3 regions of the Arthrobacter sp. USHLN218 genome follow, and region 1 is predicted to be linked to each of the others. Evidence: riboswitches for the same ligand, from Rfam matches in the RefSeq annotation. Region 1 holds a riboswitch; each other region holds the start of a gene.
The links. A riboswitch is a leader RNA that binds a small molecule or an ion and turns the genes downstream of it on or off. The one in region 1 is predicted to bind S-adenosylmethionine.

Region 1 (3,263 bases):
GCTGTGGACGGACCTGGCCCGCCAGCTGGAGGACGCCAAGTTCGACGCCATGTTCTTCGCCGACGTCGTCGGCCTCTACGGCGACCACGAAGGTGGTTGGGCCTCGCATGTCCGCCGGGGCATGCAGGTTCCGACCCACGACCCGTTGGTGCTCTGCTCGGCGCTGGCCGCGACCACCAAGGACATCGGGCTGGCCATGACAAGCTCCGTGATCCAGTCCGATCCATTTCAGCTGGCCCGCCAGATGTCCACCCTGGACCACATCTCCGGCGGCCGGGTTGCGTGGAACATCGTCACGAGCGTGCTTGAGAATTCGCACCGGAACTTCGGTGCCGATGGACTCACCGCCCACGACGACCGCTACGACTGGGCAGATGAATACGTCGAGGCCGCGTACAAGCTCTGGGAAGGCTCGTGGGAGGACGGGGCCGTGCTGGCCGACAAGGAGCGCGGCATCTTCGCCGATCCGGCCAAGGTCAACAAGATCCACCACCGCGGCGCCCGCTATTCCATCGAGGGACCGCACTTGGCAACGCCCAGCCCGCAGCGCACACCGTTCCTGTTCCAGGCCGGCAGCTCTACCCGGGGCCGCAGCTTTGCGGCGGCCCACGCCGAGGCGACCTTCCTGTTCGCCCCGCACACGGACTACGTTCGCAAGCAGGCGGCCTCCATCCGCTCCCTCGAAGCCGAAGCAGGCCGGGCCCCTGGCGACGTGAAAATCTTCGCGGGACTCTCGTTCGTCGTCGGCAGCACTGAGGCGGAGGTGAAGCGCAAGGAGGCAGAGTACGACGAGTACCTGGACCTGCACGCGATCATCGCCCACATCGGCGGCGGCATCGGCGTCGACTTAGGCGGCCTGCCGCTCGATACTCCGCTGGGCGAGCTGTCCACTGAAGGAGCACGGGGCGTGCTCGAGGCGGCGATCGCCTCGGTGCCCGGCGGCAAACCGACCGTCGGCGACCTTGCCCTCTACCGCGCCAAGGCCCAGCAGATCGCCGGCACTCCCGAGCAGATCGTTGACGAGCTGGAACGCTGGCAGGACGCCGGCATCGACGGCGTGAACGTGATGAACCAGATCCTGCCTGGCTCCTATACGGACTTCATCGAAGGGGTGCTGCCCGAGCTGCGCAAGCGCGGCCTGGCGCAGACCGAGTACCAGCCGGGTACGCTGCGCGAGAAGGTCTTCGGACGCGGGGCCCGGGTGGAACCGACCCATCCGGCGGCACGTTTCCGCGGCGCGTTTTCGGAGCATTCCGCCGCGGCTACGGAAAGGCTGCCCGTGCACGACGGCGGCCAGCCGGGGTAGCACGGTCCTCGTGCGGACCGGCGCGGGTTACCGGGTGTGACGGAAGCGTTTCGCGTTCGCAGCCCGTGCCGGTTCAATGGGAAGAAGTAACCATCCAGAGCGGCTGAGAGACCTGGCTCGTTGACGCCGCAGCAACCACCTCGCGAGAGGAAGGTGCTACCGCCAGGACCGATGGAGATGCAGAATCTTTCCGTTGGCCGCTCCGGCAGCAACGCCTCGCGGCCTTCGCGCGCACTTCACGGTCGGGAAGGAGCCTGAAATGACATTGCACAGCCCGCAGCGCCACATCCGCTTCAACGCCTTCGACATGAACTGCGTCGGCCACCAGTCGCCCGGCCTCTGGCGGCACCCGGAGGATAAGTCCGCCGACTACAACACCATCGGCTACTGGACCCACCTGGCCAAGGTGCTGGAGAAGGGCCTCTTCGACGGCCTCTTCATCGCCGACGTCCTGGGCACCTACGACGTGTTCGGCGGTTCCAACGAGACCACCCTGCGCGCCGGCACCCAGGTCCCGGTCAACGACCCGTTCCTGCTGGTCTCGGCGATGGCCGCGGTCACGGAGAACCTGGGCTTCGGCGTCACCGCGGGCACGGCCTACGAGCATCCCTACCCGTTCTCCCGCCGCCTGGCCACGCTGGACCACCTGACCAACGGCCGCGTCGGCTGGAACGTCGTCACCGGCTACCTGCCCTCCGCCGCGCGGAACATGGGCCAGGAAGACCAGATGGAGCACGACGAGCGGTACAACCACGCGGACGAGTACCTCGAGGTCATTTACAAGCTGCTCGAAGGCTCCTGGGAGGACGACGCCGTCGTCAAGGACAAGGTGAACAGCATCTTCACCGACCCGTCCAAGGTCCACGAGATCGGCCACGAGGGCAAGTACTTCAAGGTGCCCGGCATCGCCATCACCGAGCCGAGCCCGCAGCGCACCCCCGTGATCTTCCAGGCTGGCGCCTCCAAGCGCGGCACCCAGTTCGCCGCGGAGAACGCCGAGGCCGTCTTCGTGACCTGCCCGACCAAGGAAATGCTCGCCGCGTCGGTCAAGAAGATCCGCGACGCCGCCGAGGCCGCCGGCCGCGGCCGCTACGACGTCCGCATCTACGCCATGCAGACCATCGTCACCGGCCCGGACAACGAGACGGCGCAGGCCAAGTTCGAGGAGTACAAGTCCTACGCGGACATCAACGGCGCGCTGGCCCTGATCTCCGGCTGGATGGGCGTTGACCTGTCCACCTATTCGCCGGACGACGTGATCGGCGCGAACGTGAAGTCCAACGCCATCCAGTCCTCGGTCGAGACCTTCCAGAAGGCCTCCGGCGACAGCGGCGAGCCGTGGACCATCCGCCAGCTGGCGGAATGGGTCGGCGTGGGCGGCTTCGGCCCGATCACGGTCGGATCCGGCGCGCAGGTCGCCCAGGATCTGGTCTCCTGGGTCGACGAGACGGACGTTGACGGCTTCAACCTCGCCTACGCCATCACGCCGGGAACCTTCGAGGACATCGTCGAATTCGTGGTCCCCGAGCTGCAGAAGCTCGACGCCTACCCCACGGAGTACGCGCCGGGCACCCTGCGCAACAAGCTCTTCGGCCAGGGCGACCGCCTGCCGGAGCAGCACCGGGGCAGCCGCTACCGCATCGGCAGCTCCGTGGCCTCGGTCTAGCGGACGCTTTTCGGGCCGGACTATAGGGGAACAACGACGGCGGTGCACTACCTTCGCGAAGGTGGTGCACCGCCGTCGGGCTTTCCCGGGTGCGCGCGTGCGGCGCCGGCTGCCGTCAACGCTCCCGGCTGCGCGCTTAGAGCCCGCCGGTCTCCGTGGCCGCCGGGCGCAGGCGCAGCATTTCGGGCTGCAGGTCCTTGATGCTGGCGGCGCCCATGAGCTGCATGGTGGTGCGGACCTCATCGGCGAGGAGTCCGAGCACGCGCTCGACGCCCTCCTGGCCGCCGGCCA
Region 2 (3,263 bases), on a different contig from region 1:
GTTGACGCGGAAGCCGCCGGTGGCCGAGTCCGGGTCCGGGCTGACCTTGGTGATGACGTCGCCGATCTTGACGGTGCCGACCTCGGTCCACGAGTTGCCGGCGATCTCGCCGTTCACGAAGCGCTCCAGCCAGACCGCGCGCTGCGGGCCGGAGGAGACCAGCCGGTCCTCGACGAAGGCGAAGTGGCCGCGCAGCGCCTGCGGGATGTTCGAGTCCGCGGCGGCGAGTTCGGTGAGCAGGCGGAACAGCTGCGGCAGGGTGGCGCCGGCACCGCCGTCGGCCACGGGAACCCGCACGGCGCCGAAGCCGGCCTTCGTCAGCTCCTTGATCTGGTCGAAGGGCAGCTGGTGGTCCTGCTCGCGGGCGCTGGCGCCCTCGGCGATGCGGGCGAAGATCGGGCGGAAGCGGTCGGCGAGGGTGTCGTAGTCGGTCTCGGCGGCGTGGGTGCTTTGCGTGGTTACGGAGGTCATGACGGGCCTTTCGTTGTTACGGAAATTCGGAAGTCGGGTGGGTCAGACGCCCGCGGGTGTCGGCTCTTGGGCGGGCTGGGGCAGTACGGCGGCGGCGGGTTCCGGTGCCTGTGCGGCGTGCGTGTGCTCCGGTTCCGGGAGTACGACGGCGGCGCGGCCGGTGCGCCGGGCCAGGAACCCAGCGGCGCCAAAGAGGAGGGCGATCACGACGGCGGCTGCCGCGGCACTCCCCCAGCCCGACGGCCAGGCGCCGTTCAGCCCCAAAAGGGCGGGCACCGTCGTCGTTAGCTGGCTGGTGAGCAGGGTGACCCAACCGGTATAGGACGTGAGGGCGGACCTGCCGAAAGCGAGGAGCAGGAAGAACAGCGTCCACAGCACGGCCCAACTGGTCCACAGCACCGCGGAGAACGGGTCGGCGGCTAGGTTGGAGACCGCGTACACCACGGCGAGCGCGGCGACGAGGCCGCAGAACCAGCCGACGCCGGCCGACCCGAGGTCGAACAGCGAGTTCAGGCCGACGTAGGTGTAGGTCAGGCCGAAGAGGACGACGCCGGCGGCGCCGAGCAGCTGGGCCGAGTCACCGGCTGCGGTCACGGCGATCAGGGCGGCCAGGATCAGCTGGAGGCCGCCGATGAGCAGGTTCAGGGTGCCGCTGTCGCGCGGCGGGATGCGTCCGAGCAGGGCCAGGCCGTTGATCAGCAGTGCCACGCCGGAGAGGATGAGGCAGATGAAGGACATGGGCATGTTCCGTCTGTGCGGGAGGGCTCGCGGAGGAGCCGGCTCGATGCTTGCCGGAACACGGTTGTGCCCGGCCGGATCTTCACCTGGGGCACCCCACCACGAAGAGGGTTGCCGTCCAACCAGCCAGGGCTTCGCGTTGGAACTCGTGATCTGTTGAAAAAGCTATGCCGCGGCGGCGGCCCGCGGCAACGGTTTGGGGCGAAGATGACGCAAGGTCACGCCCTGTTACCCGCAGCACCGGCAAAAGGTTGCAGGGGCTTGCCAGTCAGGCCCGCGGTCCGCTAGTGCAGCTGCGCCGGCCCGTCCTGCCCGGGCTTGGTTCAGTACCGCGGCCCCGCCGGCCGGCAGCGTGCCCTCAGGCGAGGCCCTTGTCCTTGAGCCAGGCGGCTGCGGCGTCCTTGGGGTTCTGCTTCGCGTCTCCGGAGACCTTCTCGTTGAGCTGCATGAGGTCCTCGGTGGTCAGTTCCTGCGAAACCTTGTTCAGGATTTTCTGGGCCTCGCTGCCGACGGCGTCGGTGCGGATCAAGGGAAGCACCTGCTGGGCTGCGAAGAGGTCCTTGGTGTCCTTCAGCGTGACCAGGTTGTTGGCCGCAATCGACGGGGAGGTCGTAAAGATGTTCGCGGCCTGGACCCGGTCGTCCAGCAACGCCTGGAGCGTCAGCGCCCCGCCGCCGTCGCTGAAGGGGACGAACTCCTTCGGGACACATCCGTAGACGGCCTTGAGTCCCGGCAGTCCCTGCGGACGCTCCTGGGCCTCGGGCGGCATTCCAAGGGCGATGCGGTCGCAGGCTTTGCCCAGGTCCTCGAGGGATTCCAGTCCGTACTTGTCCGCGGTCTGTTGCGTGACGACGAGCGAGTCCTTGTCCTCCGCGGCCGCCGGTTCCAGCACCGCGAGCCCCTCCGGCAGCTTTCCGGGCAGTTCCTTCATCACTTCTTCGGCGCTGCGCGCCGAGGTGCCCTCGTCCAGATAGCGCAGGAGATTGCCGCTGTAATCGGGCACCAAATCGATGGAGCCGTCCTGGACTGCCCGGACATAGACTTCGCGCGAACCAATCCTCGGTTTGGTGGCCGCGGGGACGCCCCCGGCATTCAAAGCCCCGGCGTATATCTCGGCAAGGGTCTCGCTCTCCGGGAAATTCGCCGATCCCACGAGCACGGGCCCCTGCGCCCCGGTCTCCCCGGCGCTGGTCTCTCCGTCCTCGAACGGGCTGGCGCTGCAGCCGGCCATTCCCAGGGCGAGCAGGAGCCCGGTGATGAGAACGGCTGGAAGTCTGAAGGTGTTCCGCATGGAGGTTTTCCTTAGAGGTAGGTCCAAGCTGTGCTCACAGGCTAGACGACTGAAAGCGAGGCAACCAGAATGCGCAGGTTTTTACGTAAGGGTTGGCAGATTCACCGGTGGGCCGATTCGCGGCCGGGGCTTCAGCACCGCGGAAGTGACATTGCCCCGGGGGCCTAGGCTTCCCGGGGCAACGCCGCTGCCCCTTCGCGGGAGGGGCACAAAGGAACGGGTCTGGGGGGTCGGCCCCGCTCCGCGGGCCGGGCCTTCCACAAGGGCGGGTGATCCGGCACACTCTGAGTCTGCCTGCCGCGGCGCCGTCGGGCCAGATTCCAGTTCTGGGGATGGGCGGAACCCCCAAATGAGTGGCAAGGGGTGTGCCTGTGTGCTTCTTTTCCGGTGGGCCGATGTTCCGGAAGGTGACGCGAACGCGTGTCCGGAGCGCCGCCGTCGTAATTTTCACTATCCTGAAGGCTGGTTTCCCGCTCCCCCACGGACACATCCCGTCCTCCGCGGGCGGCCGGCGACGACAAGGAAATGCTGACTAGATGATGGCAAGTGCAGGCGGTTCCGGCGACGATCACGGCAAGCCACGGAACCGCGTACCCGATGGCGTCCTGCGGTCGGTCGGATTCCTGTCCTTCTTCGATCGCTTCGGCACGCCGCCGATGCTCGTGGTGCTGGCTGACCGGACGGACCTGTCGCTCGGCCAGGCCGTCCAGCTGGTCGCGGCGTACGCACTGCTCTACGCCGTCGGGCAGCCGGTGTGGGGGCT
Region 3 (3,263 bases), on a different contig from region 1:
GTCTATCCTTTCGAAGATGAAGGCCCGCAGGCCTTGGGCATTGATCCCGACGGACTGACCGACCTGTTCGAAGTCGACGGCGAATACTCGGCCATCATTGCGATCGGCCTGGCCGAGGCGGATGCGGCGGCCCCGGCGGCGCCGGACGTCGAACCGGCGGCAATGAATCCCGCGCCGGTGTCGCAGCCTGCCGCCGCGCGGTCTGCCGAGCCGCAGTCCGCCGAAGCAACGGCTCCGCAGCTGGCGTATACCGGCAGCACCGCCACCGCGCTCGCGCCGCTGGCCGCGCTGGCCCTGGCCGCCGGCGCCGTCCTGCTCTGGCTGGTCCGCCGGAAGCCCGCCGCCTAAGAACCTGGGGCCGGGCGGCGGAGGCGGATCAGCTGTTCCAGTTGGTCGGCCACGTCGGCAGGCGGACGGCCGGCGTCGATCACCGCGAAGTCCCCGAAGTCCGCCAGCGCCCGGTAGCGGGCAGCGAACGAGGCCAGTCCCGGGAGGGTTTCTGAGTCCTCCCCGCGCAGGGCCACCCGGGCGAGGGCCTGTTCCGGGAGAATGTCGAAGTAGACCACCAGGTCAGGGCGGGGAAGCAGGGCCAGCAGGCGCGCGGAGAGGCTCCGCCGGACCAGTCCGCGGCTGTGGTCGCGTGCCAGCTGGCAGTAGAGGGAACGGTCGAACAGCACCAGCCCGCCGGCATCCCGGGACTTTCGGTAGGCGGCGCAGGCCATGGCAACGCGAATGGCATTTTCGACGGCGCTCAAGCCCCTGCGGCCGAGCACCCGTTCGGCGGTTGTGCCGAGCCGGTTCGCCCATCGCTCCAGGGTCTTCCGGCCGGCGTAGATTCCGTGGACGGCGACGGGCTCGCCGGCAGTCGCAAACCGGGCCCTCACAGCCTCGGCCGCGGAGGTCTTCCCGGAGCCGTCGATGCCGGCCAGCGCCACGCGGTACGGGCGGCCAGGCGGAGGCTCCTGCGCGTTGGAGCAGGCAGCGCGGGCAGGAACGGGCAGGGTCGCAGTCATGGTCAGGTGCGGCAACGGGCAGGGGCCGCGGCGGGCACACTCGTCATCATCCCGCCTACGCTACGGCGGGAAACTGGGCAGGTGCTGGAAGTAGCCCCGGTATTAGGCGAAGACCGGCTGCTCCAGCCGGCGGAAGGCCGAACCGTGGAAGACCAGCGGCTCGTGCGCGTCGTCGTGCGTGGTCAGGGCGTGCACCCGCAGCAGCACCACGTGGTGGTCGCCGGCCGGAACCTCCTGCTCCACCGAGCAGTCCAACCACAGCGCGGCCTCCTCGAGGAAGAGGGCGCCGTCGTCGGTGGAATGCAGTTGAAGCCCGGCGAAGCGGTCCCCGGACTTCGACGCAATCTGGCGGCAGACGCCGTCGTGCCCCGCACCCAGCACGGAAACGCCGATCCGTCCGGCGGTGCGCACGATCGGCCAGGTGCGCGAGGTGTTCTGCACCGCGAACATCACCAGCGGCGGATCCATGGAGACGCCCACGGTGAAGGAGGATGCGACGATGCCCTGCGGGGCGCCGTCGACAATGGCGCACAGGGCGGCGATACCCGACGGGAAGCGACCGAAGGCCTTGCGGAGGGTGTCAGGCTGCAGATCATCGTGGAGGGACATGCCGGTTCCTTTGCCGTCAGGCGAATCCGCTGGCTTCCTCTACGACCGGCGAATGCGCAGTACTTGCGTCGCTGGCTGTTGGCCAGCGGGCCGAATCATCACCTGGAGCACCCCGCTACGGCGAGAGGGTTGCCGGCCAACCAGCCAGGGCTTGGTGTTGGCACTCATGATTCTGGTTTCCACGCTAAACGCGGCATGCTGCGCGGTCAAACCCCAGCAACACTTCGTAAAGGACCGCCGCGCGGATGCCGGGATCTACTCCGACCGTTCCGGCTCGCTGTACGTTTCGGTGTCCACGTCCGCCTGCTGGCCCGCGCTGTAGCGCGCACCGTGCACGGTCTGCTCGTTGATCAGCTCGTCCAGCCGGGTCATCAGCGGGGCATCAAGTACGACGGCGGCGGCGGCCATATCGTCGTCGAGGTGGGCGATGCTGGTGGTTCCGGGAAGGGCGACGATGTCCTCGCCGCGGTGCAGCACCCAGGCCAGCGCCAGCTGGGCCGGGGTGCAGCCGGCCTCCCCGGCAAGACGGATGAACTCGTCCAGCAGCCGCAGGTTGAGCGGGTAGTTCTGCGCCGAGAAGCGCGGCATGCCGCGGCGGATGTCGCCGTCGGGCAATGACGCCGCATCGCGCACACCGCCGGCGAGGAAACCGCGGGCCAGCGGGCTGAACGCCACGAACGCGGTGCCCAGTTCCTGGCAGGCCTCCAGGGCGCCCAGCTCCGGATTGCGCGTCCAGAGCGAATACTCCGTCTGCAGCGCCGCGATCGGGTGCACCGTGTGGGCCCGGCGGAGCGTGCCGGCGGAAACCTCGGAGAGGCCGATCCCGCCGATCTTGCCCTCGGCCACGAGTTCCGCCAAGGCACCGACGCTCTCCTCGATCGGGATGGTCTTGTCCCAGCGGTGCAGATAGTAGAGATCGATGTGGTCCGTGCGCAGCCGCCGCAGCGCCTCCTCGCAGGTGGCCTTCAGCGTGTGCGGCCGGCCGTCGATCACGCGCTTGCCGTCCACGCTCGTCATGCCGCACTTGCTGGCCAGGAAATACTCGTCCCGCCGCGCGCCCAGGACCTCGCCCACCAAGGTCTCGTTCGCCGTCGCACCGTAGAGCGCGGCCGTGTCGAAGTGCCGCACGCCGCTGTCCAGCGCGTGCAGCAGCAACGCCTCGGCCTCTTCGCGCGGCGGGGGCGTGCCGTAGGCATGGCTGAGGTTCATGCACCCCAGCCCGATGCTGCCGACGTCCCTGGTCCCGATCCGGCGAGTGCCCATGCTGTACCTTCCGCTGCGTGCGTGCCAACGCTTCTTCTTAGCACACGCCTCCTTCCGGTCCGGCATCGCCCGCCCGATTCCAGCGCATGCCTCGACAAGCCCCGGACAGCCCGGTAAGCATGGATCGTGGCTGTCATCGGGTTCCATGCATCGCACGAACAGATCGCTCCGGCCCAGCTCCTGGCCGACGTCCAACTGGCCGAGCAGGCCGGCTTCGGCGCGGCCATGTGCTCCGACCACCTGGAGCCCTGGTCCGCCCGGCAGGGCCATTCCGGCTTCGCCTGGTCCTGGCTAGGTGCCGCGCTCGCCACCACCAAGCTCCGCTTCGGCGTCGTCACCGCGCCGGGCCAGCGCTACCACCCCACCGTCATCGCGCAC

Region 2: another riboswitch for S-adenosylmethionine. It lies ahead of WFH44_RS13405 (AmiS/UreI family transporter); the one in region 1 lies ahead of WFH44_RS19480 (LLM class flavin-dependent oxidoreductase).
Region 3: another riboswitch for S-adenosylmethionine. It lies ahead of WFH44_RS09825 (flavin reductase family protein); the one in region 1 lies ahead of WFH44_RS19480 (LLM class flavin-dependent oxidoreductase).

The regions. Positions count from the first base shown of each region.
Region 1 covers NZ_JBBCYT010000010.1:121,583-124,845, forward strand. Annotated here, with positions in the region: gene WFH44_RS19475 (LLM class flavin-dependent oxidoreductase) at 1-1,306, shown strand, start outside; SAM riboswitch class I at 1,394-1,484, shown strand; gene WFH44_RS19480 (LLM class flavin-dependent oxidoreductase) at 1,566-2,972, shown strand; gene WFH44_RS19485 (alpha-hydroxy acid oxidase) at 3,109-3,263, opposite strand, start outside.
Region 2 covers NZ_JBBCYT010000005.1:220,030-223,292, reverse strand. Annotated here, with positions in the region: gene WFH44_RS13410 (acyl-CoA dehydrogenase family protein) at 1-471, opposite strand, end outside; gene WFH44_RS13405 (AmiS/UreI family transporter) at 514-1,209, opposite strand; SAM riboswitch class IV at 1,251-1,363, opposite strand; gene WFH44_RS13400 (ABC transporter substrate-binding protein) at 1,568-2,500, opposite strand; gene WFH44_RS13395 (MFS transporter) at 3,037-3,263, shown strand, end outside.
Region 3 covers NZ_JBBCYT010000004.1:3,702-6,964, reverse strand. Annotated here, with positions in the region: gene WFH44_RS09835 (SdrD B-like domain-containing protein) at 1-348, shown strand, start outside; gene WFH44_RS09830 (dTMP kinase) at 345-1,013, opposite strand; gene WFH44_RS09825 (flavin reductase family protein) at 1,116-1,622, opposite strand; SAM riboswitch class IV at 1,677-1,794, opposite strand; gene WFH44_RS09820 (aldo/keto reductase) at 1,878-2,885, opposite strand; gene WFH44_RS09815 (TIGR03885 family FMN-dependent LLM class oxidoreductase) at 3,012-3,263, shown strand, end outside.